2 regions of the Bacillus songklensis genome follow, and region 1 is predicted to be linked to the other one. Evidence: riboswitches for the same ligand, from Rfam matches in the RefSeq annotation. Region 1 holds a riboswitch; the other holds the start of a gene.
What was found. A riboswitch is a leader RNA that binds a small molecule or an ion and turns the genes downstream of it on or off. The one in region 1 is predicted to bind S-adenosylmethionine.
Positions count from the first base shown of each region.

Region 1 (8,170 bases):
ATAACGGTTTGCAGCTGGCGTGCCATTCCAAATACATTACCGATCAGTGTTGTAAAAATCTCACCATATATCACGATTAAAAACAGCCAATTTACCCATACCCCTACATTTTTAATGACTTCGCTCATAGGAATGTCCAATTTGAACGTATACGGCAAATTAGAAAGAGCCAAATGAGCGACAATCATCATAAAGGTTAGTCCAACTCCTCCGAGGATTGCGCCCCACCGAAGAATCTTACGTTCTTTAATTTCATAGCCGAGCGGTACTAATACAGCTTGAGCCATCGCTAAATTAAAAGCTGCGTATAAGAACGGGCTTTTTAACCAACTCATGTCACCTGTCAATAATTGGGCGGACGAACCTTGCAAAAAGGAAAAATTGCCGATGTAAGGCGCGATGATGATCACCGAAAAAGTGAGCATCATCGGTACAACAAGTGAGTTTACAATCATGATGCCTTCAATTCCTTTAACGATGGAAATATAAGCAATAATGGCCGTTAAGAACATACCGATTTGCGGCCACCAACCGAGCTGTTCTTTTACAATCGATCCTGTGCTTGCCAGCATGACAGAGGTGATTCCAAACAAAATGATGATGGTAAACACATTTACGATTTTACCGATTGTTTTTCCAAATAAATAGTCGTTTAGTTGCTGATAGGATTGGGCTCCAATTTCCTGCGCCATTATCATCATTTTCGATCCGAGCCAAACGAAAAATAAGCCGCTTACTACAATGCCGATTAACCCGGGCGTGCCATATCGGGTAAAGAACTGCACAATTTCTTTCCCCGTTGCAAACCCGGCACCTACAACTGTTCCTATGTAGGTAGCAGCCACTTGCAAGATCAGTTTCCATTCTTTTTTCATCATCTCACCCTTTTTTCAAAAGCTACTAATAGTACACTATATGAAGCTATTTTTAAAAAAAGACGAGCCTGCACCACTGTTTCTTTTTCAGAATGGAAACATTTCATAGAAAAATTGATGATTGTCATCGTTTGGAGGCTTTCGAGTCGGCTCCCCGTTTATTTGTTTATTTTTTCACGCTGTTCTATCGCTTTTTTCAGAAGAGAGAGACAATCTTTATCTTCTTTTTTCAGCATGTTGATCACCATCGGGCGGATGAACCTCATCATCATATTTTTGGCTACCACTTCCCCCGTAAAATCAACGAGTGTTCCGTTATCGTATGTTTTAAATTGATATCTATAAATGACTTCAATGCCGTTTGTTTCACTCTGTATAGTATATGAACGATTCGGAATGTACTCGATAAACTCTAAAATGGACGTTGTGTCTTGTGCACCCATTTTTCTTCTTTCTCTAAATTGAGTGCCTACACCAATAGGCCCTTCCGTTATTTTTTCACTGGATAATACATAAACCATCACTTTCGGTGTGTTATGCAAATCGACCGCAAACGCAAATACTTCCTCAAGCGGTTTTTCAATAAAGATTTGATCACGAAGATCGGCCATCATCTCATCCCCTTTGCTTTCTTCCTTTGTTAACATTTATACATGCTTGCTTAATCTCCTTTATGCAATCATAAACTTTATGGGATTTTATTCTTTTTTCTTTCTATCTATTTTTTTAAGAGACATATTTTTTGTTTTATATACTGCCCATCCCCAGTTTTTTCAACGTTTCGTTCACAACGCTCACCTTGATAGTCTCCATTGAGGGGCTGTCCAGACAAAAAAATATGTTGTATAATTATCAAAAATCAGATAAGTTAGTTATTATAAAAAATTACATACATCATTCTTATCAAGAGAGGTGGAGGGACTGGCCCTTTGAAACCTCAGCAACCAGTCGCAGGTGACAAGGTGCTAAATCCAGCGAAGCAGTTAGTAATGCTTGATAGATAAGAAGAGGGTTTTTGATTAAAAAGGTCTTCTTCTTAGCAGGAAGGCCTTTTATGATGGTCATCATTCCTCTTCAAAAAAGAATGATTATAAGGGGGAATAAGAATGGGATTATTAAAAGATTTGCAGTCGCGCATTTTAATCGGGGACGGAGCCATGGGTACGCTGTTGTATGCTCACGGTGTTGACAGCTGTTTTGAGCAGTTGAATGTGACAAATCGTGATGAAATCTTTCGTGTTCACGAAGCTTATCTAAAAGCAGGATCGAATGTTATTCAAACAAACACCTATGGAGCCAACTATCATAAGCTGGCACGCCATGGTCTGGAGGATGAAGTAAAGACCTTTAATATTGCAGCGGCGCAAATTGCGAAGGAAGCAGCAAAAGGCAACGCATATGTAGTTGGAACAGTCGGTGGAGTTCGAGCTTTAACGAAATCGACGATTACAATAGAAGAAATTAGGCGAAACTTTCGTGAGCAGCTATTTTGGCTTCTCCATGAAGAGGTTGATGGTATTTTATTAGAAACATACTATGACTTGGAAGAACTGAAAACGGTTTTGTCCATTGCCCGTAAGGAAACAAACAAACCAATTATCGCTCATGTCTCCCTTCATGAAAAAGGAGTTCTTCAAGACGGTACACATTTGGGCGATGCATTGTCACAGCTTGAAGAGCTCGGTGCGGATGTGGTCGGCATTAACTGCCGCCTTGGCCCTTATCATATGATTGAGTCATTGGAAGAAGTGCCGCTTCCGAAACGTGCCTTTTTATCTGCCTATCCAAACGCAAGTTTACCAGATTACGTAGACGGCCGGCTTGTATATGAAACAGATAGTCAATATTTCTATGAAACAGCGCTTGCATTTCGCAATCAAGGAGTTCGGTTAATCGGTGGATGCTGCGGTACAACCCCAGCCCATATCGAAGCGATCTCTTCTGCGCTAAAGGATAAAGAACCGATTACATTCAAGCGGACAAAAGAACGCCAAGTTGTCGAGATTCAAGAAACAGCCGATGACCAGCACTCGCATATTCATAATATCGTCAAAGAGCGCCGCTCCGTCATTGTAGAACTTGATCCCCCTAAACAATTCGGGATTGAAAAATTCATGACAGGAGCAAAAGCGTTGCATGATATTGGTGTCGATGCTGTTACCCTTGCCGATAATTCACTCGCTTCACCGAGAATCAGCAACTTGGCGATGGCATCTCTTTTGCGGCATAAAACAGATGTGCGTCCGCTTGTCCATATTACATGCCGTGATCGTAACTTAATTGGTTTACAGTCGCATTTAATGGGACTTCATACATTGGGAATTAACCAAATACTGGCGGTTACAGGCGACCCTTCCAAGATTGGAGATTTCCCGGGAGCTACTTCTGTATACGATTTGTCTTCGTTCGATCTCATTAGCCTTATTGCACAATTTAATGAAGGACTTTCTTATTCAGGCAAACCGCTCGGACAAAAAACAAACTTTTCGATTGCCGGAGCATTCAATCCAAATGTAAGACATCTCGATAAAGCAGTTCTTCGGTTAGAGAAAAAAATCGCCTGCGGAGCCCATTACTTTATTTCTCAACCGGTTTATTCGATATCGCAAATCGAAGCGATTTATGAAGCGACGAAACACTTATCGGCCCCGATTTATATTGGGATTATGCCGTTGACTAGTGCACGAAACGCACGTTTTCTTCATCATGAAGTGCCTGGAATTAAATTGTCCGAAGACATTCTGGCACGTATGGATGCAACAGAAAATGATGCCCAAAAAGGCCAGCAGGAAGGCATTGCGATTGCCAAACACCTCATTGATGCTGCCTATGATTTGTTTAACGGCATTTATTTAATTACACCGTTTATGCGCTATGAAATGACTGTAGAGCTGACGAAATACATTCACGATAAAGAACGTATCAGAAAGGAAGATCATCATGTCTCAACCCTCCATTCATAATCAATTAAAAGAAAGAATTCTCGTCCTTGATGGTGCAATGGGAACGATGATTCAAGCGGCTAACTTAACGGCTGCCGACTTTGGCGGTGAACTTTATGAAGGCTGTAACGAATACTTATCCCTCACAACTCCTAATGTCATACGCTCCATTCATGAAGAATATTTAAAAGCAGGAGCAGACATTATCGAAACAAATACATTCGGGGCAACATCCGTTGTATTGGATGAATATGATTTAAGCCACCTTGCCTATGAATTGAACGTGGCATCGGCTAAGCTTGCCAAAGAAGCATGCGAGAAATATTCTACTCCCGAAAGACCTCGTTATGTTGCCGGCTCAATGGGACCAACCACGAAAACATTATCCGTCACTGGAGGGATCAGCTTCAGAGAACTTGTGGAGTCTTACGAAGAGCAAACAAGAGGTTTGATTGATGGCGGCGCCGATCTCTTATTAGTGGAAACATGCCAAGATATGCTGAATGTAAAAGCAGCGTTTTTAGGCATTTCGCAAGCGTTTGAAAAAACGAACAAAAAGCTTCCGATTATGATTTCCGGAACGATTGAACCGATGGGAACGACTCTTGCCGGTCAAGATATTGAAGCATTTTACCTTTCGCTTGAGCACATGGAGCCTCTTTCAGTCGGGCTAAACTGTGCAACAGGTCCTGAATTCATGACCGACCATATCCGTTCACTTTCTGCCTTATCAACAACAGCCGTGAGCTGTTATCCGAACGCCGGGTTACCCGATGAAGAAGGACATTACCATGAATCCCCAGAGCTTTTAGCCAAGAAAATCCGCGGCTTTGCCGAAAAAGGATGGCTGAACATTGTCGGGGGATGCTGCGGCACAACACCTGACCATATTGCCGCATTAGCGGAAGCAGTAAAAGACGTGAAGCCGAGAGACATTCCTACATCATCTCATCCTCACGCCGTTTCAGGCATCGAGCCGCTCATTTATGACGATTCCATGCGCCCTCTGTTTGTCGGTGAGCGTACGAACGTAATCGGGTCACGTAAATTTAAGCGTCTCATTGCGGAAGGAAAGATTGAAGAGGCAGCAGAAATCGCTCGTGCCCAAGTGAAAAACGGCGCGCACGTCATCGATATTTGTTTGGCTGATCCGGACCGCGAAGAAATCGAAGATATGGAAAACTTCATTAAAGAAGTTGTAAAGAAAATTAAAGTTCCGTTAGTAATCGACTCAACGGATGAAGCGGTCATCGAACGCGCTCTTACCTATTCGCAGGGAAAAGCCATCATCAACTCCATTAACCTTGAAGACGGCGAAGAAAGATTTGAGGCCGTTCTGCCGCTTGTGAAAAAGTTTGGTGCGGCTGTGGTTGTCGGTACAATCGACGAAACAGGAATGGCGGTAACGGCAGAACGCAAGCTTGAAATCGCGAAACGTTCGCATGACCTTCTTGTGCATAAATACGGAATCAATCCGAAAGATATCATTTTTGATCCGCTTGTCTTTCCTGTCGGCACAGGTGATGAACAATATATCGGATCGGCTGAAGAAACGATAAAAGGAATTGCTCTCATTAAAGAAGCGCTGCCTGACTGTTTAACGATTCTTGGAGTGAGTAACGTCTCGTTCGGTCTCCCTCCTGTCGGGCGTGAAGTATTAAATGCTGTCTATTTATACCACTGTACGCAAGCAGGATTGGATTATGCGATTGTCAATACGGAAAAACTGGAGCGCTATGCTTCGATTCCGGAAGAAGAAATCAAGCTTGCCGATGATCTTCTTTTCCATACAGATGACCAGACATTGGCTAAATTTACAGACTTTTACCGTGACAAAAAGAAAACCGTCAAAGTGCAAGCAAGCAATTTAACATTGGAAGAACGATTGGCAAACTACATCGTTGAAGGAACAAAAGAAGGGCTTCTCCCTGATTTGGAAGAGGCACTTTCGAAATACCCGAACCCGCTCGATATTATTAACGGACCGCTCATGGAGGGAATGGCCGAAGTTGGACGCTTGTTTAACGACAACCAGCTGATCGTTGCCGAAGTATTGCAAAGTGCGGAAGTAATGAAAGCATCTGTTGCCTTTTTAGAACCTCACATGGAAAAGAAAGATGACAGCGGAAAAGGAAAAGTATTACTTGCAACCGTTAAAGGTGATGTACATGATATCGGGAAAAACCTGGTCGATATTATTTTAAGCAATAATGGATTTAAAGTCGTTGACTTGGGAATTAAAGTGACACCGCAAGAACTCATTTCTGCCGTCAAAAAAGAAAAGCCGGATATCGTCGGTTTATCAGGATTGCTCGTCAAATCAGCCCAGCAAATGGTCTTAACGGCACAGGATTTAAAGCAAGCCGAGATTTCCGTTCCGATTTTAGTCGGCGGTGCCGCCTTGTCCCGCAAGTTTGCAGACAATAAAATTGCACCCGAATATCAAGGTCCTGTTCTTTACGCAAAAGATGCCATGGACGGCCTATCACTGGCTAACCAATTGCAAAACAAAGAAGCAAGTGAACAGTTATTAGCTGAGTTGAGAGAAAAACAAGAAGCCGCTGCCAGTCTTACTGAAACGGCAGTGCGGCAAACAGCAGTGGCGACCCTCACCCGCTCGGCAGTCTCTACAACAGCACCTGTTTTCGTACCGGCTGATACAAAACGGCATATTATCCGCCAGTATGATGTTGCCCAAGTTGAGCCGTACATTAACTTACAGATGCTATTAGGCCACCATTTGGGCATAAAAGGCAAAATTTCACGCCTATTGCAGGAAAAAGATGAAAGAACGTTAAAAATTAAAGAAATCGTAGATGAGCTCATCTCGTTTGCAAAGAAAGAAAATCTGATTCAACCTTCTGCCATGTATCAATTTTTCCCTGCTCAATCGGATGGAAATAAAGTGATCGTTTATGATCCCGAACAACCAAACAAAGTTTTGGAAACATTCGATTTCCCTCGTCAAACAAAGGAGCCTTACTTATGTTTGGCCGATTACCTAAAATCTGTTGATTCAGGTGAAATGGATTATGTCTGTTTCATGGCGGTCACAGCCGGAAGAGGGATTCGTGAATTGGCAAAAACGTTTAAAGAACAGGGTGATTTCCTGAAAAGTCATGCTCTCCAGGCACTTGCTCTTGAAACAGCGGAAGGCTTGGCAGAGCGTGTCCATCAACAAATCCGTGACCAATGGGGATTCCCGGATTCTCCTGATTTTACAATGGAACAGCGCCTAACGGCCAAATACCAGGGCCAGCGCTATTCATTTGGCTATCCAGCATGCCCGGACCTTGAAGACCAAGAGAAGCTATTTAAGTTAATCCGACCGGAGGATATCGGAATTGAGTTAACGGACGGCTTTATGATGGAGCCCGAAGCATCTGTCACCGCCCTTGTGTTTGCCCATCCAGAAGCACGCTATTTTAACGCCCTATAAAATTCACATAAATAATGGGATTAAAGAAAACTTTATGAACCCTTAAAGAGACCTTTCGCGTTATTTCTTGATTTTACAAGATTTAACAGAAAGGCTCTTTTTTTGACGCATATTGCTATTGCTTGTGTGAATACCAATATTTCTAAATAACCCCGAAATCTAACAATGGATTTATCTTCTTGATAAAAACTACTGATTTGTCGGGGATTTATCTCTTCGAAAAATGTAAGCGCTTTTAAATTATTAGAAATTTTATTTTTTTCAGAAAACACATTGCAGATTTTGTCGTCATTTGTTAGGATATGGATATGTTTTCAGAAAATTTAAATTAATGGTTACATAAGGAGGTTGCAAACATGCTTACTTTTCTCGCGTCAATCGCACTTTTAATCTTAGGCTATATGTTTTACGGACGGGTGGTTGACCGAATTTTTGGTATAGATTCCAATAACGAAACACCCGCCTATACGAAAGCAGACGGCCTTGATTATATGCCGATGCCATGGTGGAAAGGATGGCTCATTCAGTTATTGAATATTGCCGGATTAGGTCCGATCTACGGTGCCTTGATGGGAGCTTTGTATGGACCGGTCGCTTTCATTTGGATTGTGGTAGGCTGTATCTTCGCCGGAGCCGTTCATGATTATTTTTCAGGTATGATGTCACTTCGTCACGGCGGCGCGCAATATCCCGCTCTTGTAGGGCGTTATTTAGGAAAGAACGTAAAAATTATTACTAACGTTGTATCACTCGTTTTAATGATTCTAGTAGCCGCTGCGTTTACGGCAGGACCGGCACAATTGATTGCGCAATTGACTCCAATATCGTTCAGCGCAGCACTCGTTATCATTTTTGTTTATTTCTTGTTAGCAACTGTTTTACCCGTCAATCAAGTAATCGGTAGAATTTATCCG
Region 1 covers NZ_JBHRZT010000052.1:286,808-294,977, forward strand. The annotation lists gene ACFOU2_RS12740 (YkvI family membrane protein) at 1-875, opposite strand, end outside; gene ACFOU2_RS12745 (SRPBCC family protein) at 1,034-1,486, opposite strand; SAM riboswitch class I at 1,773-1,882, shown strand; gene ACFOU2_RS12750 (bifunctional homocysteine S-methyltransferase/methylenetetrahydrofolate reductase) at 1,982-3,838, shown strand; gene metH (methionine synthase) at 3,816-7,256, shown strand; gene ACFOU2_RS12760 (carbon starvation CstA family protein) at 7,613-8,170, shown strand, end outside.

Region 2 (8,170 bases), on a different contig from region 1:
AGCTTATTCAAACCTTTTGATAAAAATTCCATATAAGCAGGAGGATATTGGATTAAGCCGAGTGCAGGTGAAGAAAGAATAGCTCCCCAAATTGGCAGCCGCTTTTCTTGTAAAGTGCGAATAACAGCAAGGCCTCCCATACTATGGCCAAGCAAAAAGATAGGAAGATCGTACTTTTGCGCTTCCTTCACCCATGCTTCGACCGCTTCAATATACTCATCAAACGATACAATGTGCCCTCGTCTTCTCGTGGTTAATCCTTGGCCGGGAAGGTCCCCCATTACGACGTGCAAACCAATGGAGCGCCACATCTCGATGAGCCAGCGGTAACGTCCATGATGCTCTGCAGCTCCATGAACCATTACCATGACTCCTCTAGGATATTCAGCTTCCCATTTCCACATATACTGTACTTCCTTTCCGTTTCAATATTTACCTATTATAAAAAAGTTTGTACACTTACATTAGAATATTTACGCTTTTTTTTCAACTTACATGAAAGGATGGGAGAAAAAATGATGTATGAATATGAAGGAAAAAGCCCCCAAATTGCGGATACCGCTTTTGTAGCCGATTATGTAACCATTACAGGAGATGTGGTGATTGGAGAGGAAAGTAGCATTTGGTTCAATACTGTCATTCGAGGGGATGTGGCACCAACCATTATTGGCAGTCGTGTGAATATCCAAGATCAATCAACGCTTCATCAAAGTCCAGACCGCCCTCTTATTATCGAAGATGATGTGACAGTTGGGCATCAGGTTATTTTACATAGTGCTATTGTACGTAAAAATGCCTTGGTAGGAATGGGGTCCATTATATTAGATGGAGCCGAAATTGGTGAAGGAGCATTCATTGGAGCCGGCAGCCTTGTACCACCCGGCAAAAAAATTCCTCCCCATACCCTGGCTATAGGACGCCCCGCGAAAGTAGTGAGGGAGTTAACAGAGGAAGACTTAAAAGAAATGGCCCGAATCCGCCGAAGTTATGTAGAAAAAGGCCAATATTATAAAACTCTCCAGAAGAAATCATGAATGACCTTTAGTATTGTAAACAACTTTAAAATCTCTTTCTAAGGATTTTAAAGTTGTTTTATTTTTTTGTAAATATTCCGTCTCTTTAATTTACATTATCTTATTACTGCCTACATAATTCCCCTTTACAATTATTTGTAAAAACAGATAAAAAGGGGTTTACACGACTTATGGCAAAAATCGTTCGTCACCTTCATGATGTTGAATGTCACTTATTCAAAACACTCAACCAACATTTTGATCGTAAATGGTTAAACTTCTATTTTCGAACTATTACCCACTTTGGAGGCGCAGCTATCACGATTTCTTCCGTTCTCCTGCTGATGTTTCTGATAACTGGAAATCTTAAAGCCACATCATATGCGAGTGCATTCGCTCTCGCTTTGAGCCATATTCCTGTTGCTATAGCCAAAAAAATATATCCGCGAAAGCGGCCTTACTTGGAACTTGCCGGCACAAAAGTTTTAGAAAATCCGCTGCAAGACCATTCTTTTCCTTCCGGGCATTCAACAGCTGTCTTTTCCGTTATCACACCCATTATCCTTTCCTATCCTGCCTCTGCACTTGTATTGCTGCCCATAGGTTGCAGTGTTGGTTTATCAAGAATTTACCTTGGCCTTCATTATCCTACCGATGTATTGGCGGGAATGGTACTGGGAACGTCTGTTGGATTCCTATCGTTCGCCCTTTTTTAATAAGCGGGCTCAGCCATCATGTTTCAACAAGGTCAAAAATAGAAACTGCAAGCAATTTATAGGGAGGGATACAATGAAAATCGCTTTATTTACAGACACTTTTGCACCTGATGTAAATGGTGTTGCCAATACTTTAAAACGATTTACGGATTATTTAAAAACGAAGAATAGTCCCTTTCTGGTGTTTGCCCCAGAGAGCACCAATCATAACTTATTTTCTGCACAAATCTATCGCTTTGCAAGTCTGCCCTTTTTCTTGTACCCTGAATGCCGCCTGGCGTTGCCTAACATGCTCAAAATGAAAGCAAGCTTGCAGGCCTTTCAGCCAGATATCATTCATGTAGCAACACCTTTTAATATAGGGCTTTGCGGTCTGCATTATGCCAAAAAAATGAATATTCCTATTGTCGGCTCTTATCATACCGACTTCGATCAGTATTTGAAATATTACGATTTGGAGTTTCTCTCCCCCTTGCTTTGGAAATATATGAATTGGTTCCATCGTCCTTTAAGAACTCTCTTCGTTCCCTCTCAATCAACAAAGGAGCAGCTTCACCGTCATGGATTTACCAATATTTCCATTTGGTCCAGAGGTGTGGATCACACATTATTTCACCCTCATTATGATCGTTTTGATGTACGGATTAGATATAATATTAAACGGCCTTACATTTTAACGTATGTCGGGCGCCTTGCTCCTGAAAAAAACTTGCAGCTACTAATGAATATCGCCAGGTCTTTGCCCCCGCACATCAAGCATCAAGTCCACTGGCTCATTGTAGGAGATGGCCCTTTAAAGGAGAAATTGCACAAAGAAGCACTCGAGCATATGACGTTTACAGGCTTTCTTCAAGGTGAGCAATTAGCCAGGGTATATGCAGCTTCCGATTTGTTTGTTTTTCCATCTGTGACGGAAACGTTCGGAAATGTCATATTAGAGTCTTTAGCATCGGGAACACCTGCTATTGCTGCTAATGCCGGTGGAGTAAAGCATATCCTTCAACATGACCGAACAGGTTATTTATGCAACCCCGATTCTGTCGAACAGTTTGTTCATTATATTAGCCTATGCCTGGAGAATCTGCATAAACGCATGCAGCTTAGTCATCAGGCCAGGCAATACGCCTTAACTCAAACATGGGAAACTATTTTTGATGGTTTGTTGGCGCAATATGAATTAGCTGTTGCAGACCAAACACAGTCGATTCAATTAGCATAATTTATTTCTTATGTAACGCATTCTTTGGTACACCAAATAAAAACATCCGATCCAAATGGATCGGATGTTTTTTAGATGAATCCACGTTCATGCTTTAACATTCGCTATCAATTCTTCCTCTATTCACGCCATTCTGCCTTGCATCCCCGAATATACAGGTCCTCGTATAAAAGCGGCTAACAAGAACCCGTAAGGGAGCTTGTCAGCCGCTTATGCGTAAATCATTTAACATGAGCGTTTTTTGCTTATATTAAATGATTTATGTGGATTCACATCTATTATTTACCAGCAGCTTGTGCTTTTAAAGCTTCTGCTTTATCTGTACGCTCCCAAGGAAGGTCAAGATCATTGCGGCCAAAGTGACCATAAGCAGCTGTTTGCTTATAAAGCGGACGACGCAAGTCAAGCATCTTAATGATACCCGCCGGACGTAAGTCAAAGTTTTCACGTACTAATTCGACTAATACATCTTCAGATACTGTACCTGTACCGAAAGTGTCAACTGAAATGGAAACTGGTTTTGCCACACCAATTGCATATGCCAATTGCACTTCACATTTATCCGCTAATCCAGCTGCTACGATGTTTTTCGCAACGTAACGAGCCGCATATGCAGCAGAACGGTCTACTTTTGTAGGATCCTTACCAGAGAATGCACCACCGCCATGACGTGCATAACCGCCGTAAGTATCTACGATAATTTTACGGCCTGTTAAACCAGCATCACCTTGAGGACCGCCGATGACGAAACGTCCTGTCGGATTGATGAAGTATTTTGTCTCTTCATCAATGAGTTCTTTTGGAACAACCGGATTAATAACATATTCTTTCAAGTTGCGTTGAATTTGCTCTAATGTAATTTCAGGATGATGTTGTGTTGAGATAACGATTGTATCGATACGAACCGGCTTGTCGTTCTCATCATACTCAACTGTTACTTGGGTTTTACCATCTGGACGAAGATAAGGTAAAATTTCTTCTTTACGCACTTCTGTTAAACGACGCGCAAGCTTGTGAGCCAATGAAATTGGAAGAGGCATAAGCTCTTTTGTTTCGTTATTGGCATAGCCGAACATTAAACCTTGGTCACCCGCACCGATGGCTTCGATTTGCTCGTCTGTCATCTGACCTTCACGAGCTTCTAACGCCTGGTCAACACCCATTGCAATATCAGGTGATTGCTCATCGATAGATGTTAAAACCGCACAAGTTTCAGCATCGAAACCATATTTTGCCCGGGTATAGCCGATTTCACGAACTGTTTCACGAACGATTTTTGGGATGTCTACATATGTAGATGTAGTGATTTCACCACTTACTAATACTAAACCTGTAGTCACAGATGTTTCACAAGCAACACGTGCATTAGGGTCTTTTGCTAAAATCGCATCAAGAATCGAGTCAGAAATTTGGTCACAAATTTTATCCGGATGTCCTTCTGTTACTGACTCTGATGTAAATAAACGACGTTTTGTTGACATCAGTATTCCTCCTTTTAACTGTAAACCTAAAAGATACGGTACTCATTCCCTTATTATTCATAAAAATAACGCATTTTATTGAAACAAAAATATAAAAAACCTTTCCTTACTGAGGAAAGGTTTGTATCTTCACTAGCGCCTTTCACTCTTATCGATCAAGGGCAAGAGCCTTGCATCAGGTTAGCACCTTATCACCAAATATTTAATATGTATGGCGATGGTTGCTGGGTTTCATAGGGCCTGTCCCTCCACCAGCTCGGGATAAGAGAGTATCCGTTCAAGGACATATCATACCTTAAAACGCTGAATCATGTCAATAAAATATTTATATGAATCCACATAAGTAATAGAAAAATTGCATTAAGTCTGTTATTAAGGTCTGGCCTATGTAAAAGAATGAACCAATCATTTATAACTCAACATTGTTCCTTAATAAAACGAAAGTAATATATCTTCTAGGTTGGGTTAAATTATGAATTTTCTTTAAAAACTGTCCATTTTTGCATTATATATGAACATTTAATTTCAAATAGTATAGACTATTTTTATAAATGTGTTATACTAATTTATAAGTTTACTAATCAAACATTTAATTAAACTTTAAATAAAAGGATGGTATTAAATATGAGTACAGTGGATGTTTCTATTGAATTAACCGAACTTCTTCAATCGCCGACAGTTCATCATAATTTATCAGTTCCTCAGCTAGTTGAGAAAGTCTTATCCCGCCGTGAAGGCCTGCTTACTTCTTCTGGTGCTGTTCGCGCTGAGACAGGCAAATATACAGGCCGTTCCCCAGAAGATAAATTTATTGTAGAAGAAGCATCTACTAAAGAAAAAATCGACTGGGGAAAAGTGAACAAACCGTTTTCTTCTGAAAAATTCGATGCTCTTTATAAAAAAGTTTTAACATACTTAAAAGAACAAAAAGAATTATTCGTATTTAACGGCTATGCGGGAGCAGATTTAAAGTACCGTTTGCCAATTCGCGTCGTTAATGAATATGCATGGCATAATCTATTCGCTCATCAGCTATTCATTCGTCCATCAAAAGAAGAACTTATTTCTCATGAAGCGGAGTTTACGGTAATTTCCGCCCCCAACTTTAAAGCGGATCCGGTAGTGGACGGTACAAATTCAGAGACATTCATCATTATCTCATTTGAGCGTAAAGTCGTTTTAATCGGCGGTACGGAATACGCGGGAGAAATCAAGAAATCCATTTTCTCTGTTATGAACTATCTTCTTCCGGAAAACAATATTTTATCGATGCACTGTTCAGCCAATGTTGGCCAAGAAGGCGACGTAGCTTTATTTTTTGGTCTTTCCGGTACAGGAAAAACCACTCTATCCGCCGATCCAAATCGCCGTTTAATCGGTGACGATGAGCACGGTTGGTCAAACTCTGGAGTATTCAATATAGAAGGCGGCTGCTATGCGAAATGCATCAATTTATCTAAAGAGAAAGAGCCGCAGATTTATGATGCCATCCGTTTTGGAGCTGTATTAGAAAACGTGATCATTGACCACGACAGTCGTCTTCCTGACTATGATGATAATATGCTAACAGAAAATACACGTGCGGCTTATCCTCTACAAGCGATTGACAATATCGTCGATCCAAGTGTGGCAGGACACCCGACAACGATCGTGTTTTTAACAGCTGACGCTTTTGGTGTATTGCCTCCAATCAGCAAATTAGCAAAAGAACAAGCCATGTACCACTTCTTAAGTGGATATACAAGCAAGCTTGCCGGAACAGAGCGCGGTGTGACATCCCCGCAAGCAACCTTCTCAACTTGCTTTGGTTCACCGTTTCTCCCTCTTCCAGCTACAACCTATGCGGAAATGCTTGGAGAGAAAATTGATGAGCACAATGTGAATGTATATCTTGTCAATACCGGATGGACAGGTGGAGAATACGGTGTGGGACAACGCATGAAATTAGCTTATACAAGAGCGATGGTCCAATCAGCCCTTGAAGGTGAGCTGACAAATGTTGAAACAATAAAAGATCCGATTTTCGGCCTGAACATTCCTGCACATGTTCCTGGAGTGCCGGATGAAGTGTTACAGCCCTCAAAAACATGGGATAGCCAAGAAGATTACGAACAAAAAGCGAAAGAGTTAGCACAAAAATTCCAAGAAAACTTTAAAAAGTTCTCTAACGTTCCAGAAGAGATTGCAGAACTAGGCGGTCCTTTAGTATAAAGAGGTAAATACCTCCACACCAGCTGTTAATTAGTTGCACATATGCGTTAAAAACGCAGCCATACTTTTTATCAGCTAAAGATAAAAGGGGGTGACTCAAAAGGAGGAAAATCGCTCCTTTTGAGTCACCCCACGCAAAATGGACCGTTATATAAATCCATTAATACCAAGGGTTTTGATTGACGGTCCATTTTGCATAAAACATAAAACCCATCATTTTTTTGAACTTATAGGTCAGCCTCTTTTTAATTCGTTGAGTTCAATGAGACAAGCTCATACGTGATGACCGTTTTGTCATTGGAAAGCTCTACTTTCCGAATCAATGCTGTTCCATTGTTTTCTCCGGTTTTCGTTTTGCGAATTTCAATCGGGATATCTAATGGATAAAGGCGGTACCCTTCTTTTTCAAGTGAAAATAAATTATCCTGTAAACGTGTTTCTTTTCCTTTTGTCACAATCATAGTGTTTAATTCAAGCGGCATTCCCATTTCTGATTCTCCATTTCTTCCTCATTAATTTTTCAACATCAGCTTTTGCTGTTTGTTTATCCTATTTATGGCCTTTCTGTTCTTACATCTACATCTTGAATGGACTTATATAGTAGCATAACTTCTATTGGTTTTTCATCCACTCTGTCAACCGTTTAACTGTCTGGCGATTGTGAGCAGGGGGAAAATAATGAGTAAACTGATCAAAGTACCAGGTTGTGACGCTTTTCCCCAATTCTTTCAGTCTCTTTTCCAATCGATACGCATGCTCTACCGATACGTTTTCATCTCTTCTTCCATGAATCAGGAGAACAGGCGCTTCTATCTGTTCTGCCTCATATAAAGGTGTCCGCCATTTATATCGCTCCGGATACTTTTGCGGTGTGCCGCCGATTACCCGTTTCATCATACGGCGCAGATCCTTTCGTTCTTCGTATGTCAAAACCATGTCGGTTACACCTCCCCATAAAGCAAGCGAGCGGATGCGAGGTTCTAGGATGGATGTGAATAATGCCATCACCCCGCCGCGTGAAAAGCCGAATACATGTACCCTTTCCTTGTCCACTTTTGGATGCGTGTACAACAACTGTAAAGCAGCAAGTGCATCGTACCGGTCTTCACCGGCAAAATCTTCATTGCCTTCCCCGCCCTGATTTCCTCTATAAAAAGGAGCCATAACCACAAATCCTTCAGACGCAAATTGTACGATTCTGCCCGGACGAACCATGCCGACATTTTTAATTCCTCCACGCAGATACAAAAAGCCATCATAACGTCCTTCTTGCTTTGGTTCAGCCAATAACCCTTTAATTTTCAACCCATTACACGTATAGGTTACAATATGTAATTCAATATTCGGATTAGGGGAAGGAAAGCGCTGCTTTGTTATTAATAGGTCACTATACATTGTCAATCTCTCCTGCATGTTGTCCTTTGTTCATTTCTTGCAAATCACTGTTTTCTTACTTTATTATCCTCTGTCCCCACCTTTTCAAACAACTAGTTCTCTTATTCAACCTCAAATATTTTTTCTGGGCATTCA
Region 2 covers NZ_JBHRZT010000059.1:40,181-48,350, reverse strand. The annotation lists gene ACFOU2_RS15090 (alpha/beta hydrolase) at 1-404, opposite strand, end outside; gene ACFOU2_RS15085 (gamma carbonic anhydrase) at 516-1,034, shown strand; gene ACFOU2_RS15080 (phosphatase PAP2 family protein) at 1,205-1,729, shown strand; gene ACFOU2_RS15075 (glycosyltransferase family 4 protein) at 1,803-2,948, shown strand; gene metK (methionine adenosyltransferase) at 3,227-4,429, opposite strand; SAM riboswitch class I at 4,575-4,697, opposite strand; gene pckA (phosphoenolpyruvate carboxykinase (ATP)) at 5,054-6,640, shown strand; gene ACFOU2_RS15060 (DUF2584 domain-containing protein) at 6,886-7,128, opposite strand; gene ACFOU2_RS15055 (alpha/beta hydrolase family protein) at 7,253-8,035, opposite strand.
Region 2: linked by a shared signal. The riboswitch ahead of metK (methionine adenosyltransferase) and the one ahead of ACFOU2_RS12750 (bifunctional homocysteine S-methyltransferase/methylenetetrahydrofolate reductase) in region 1 are both predicted to bind S-adenosylmethionine.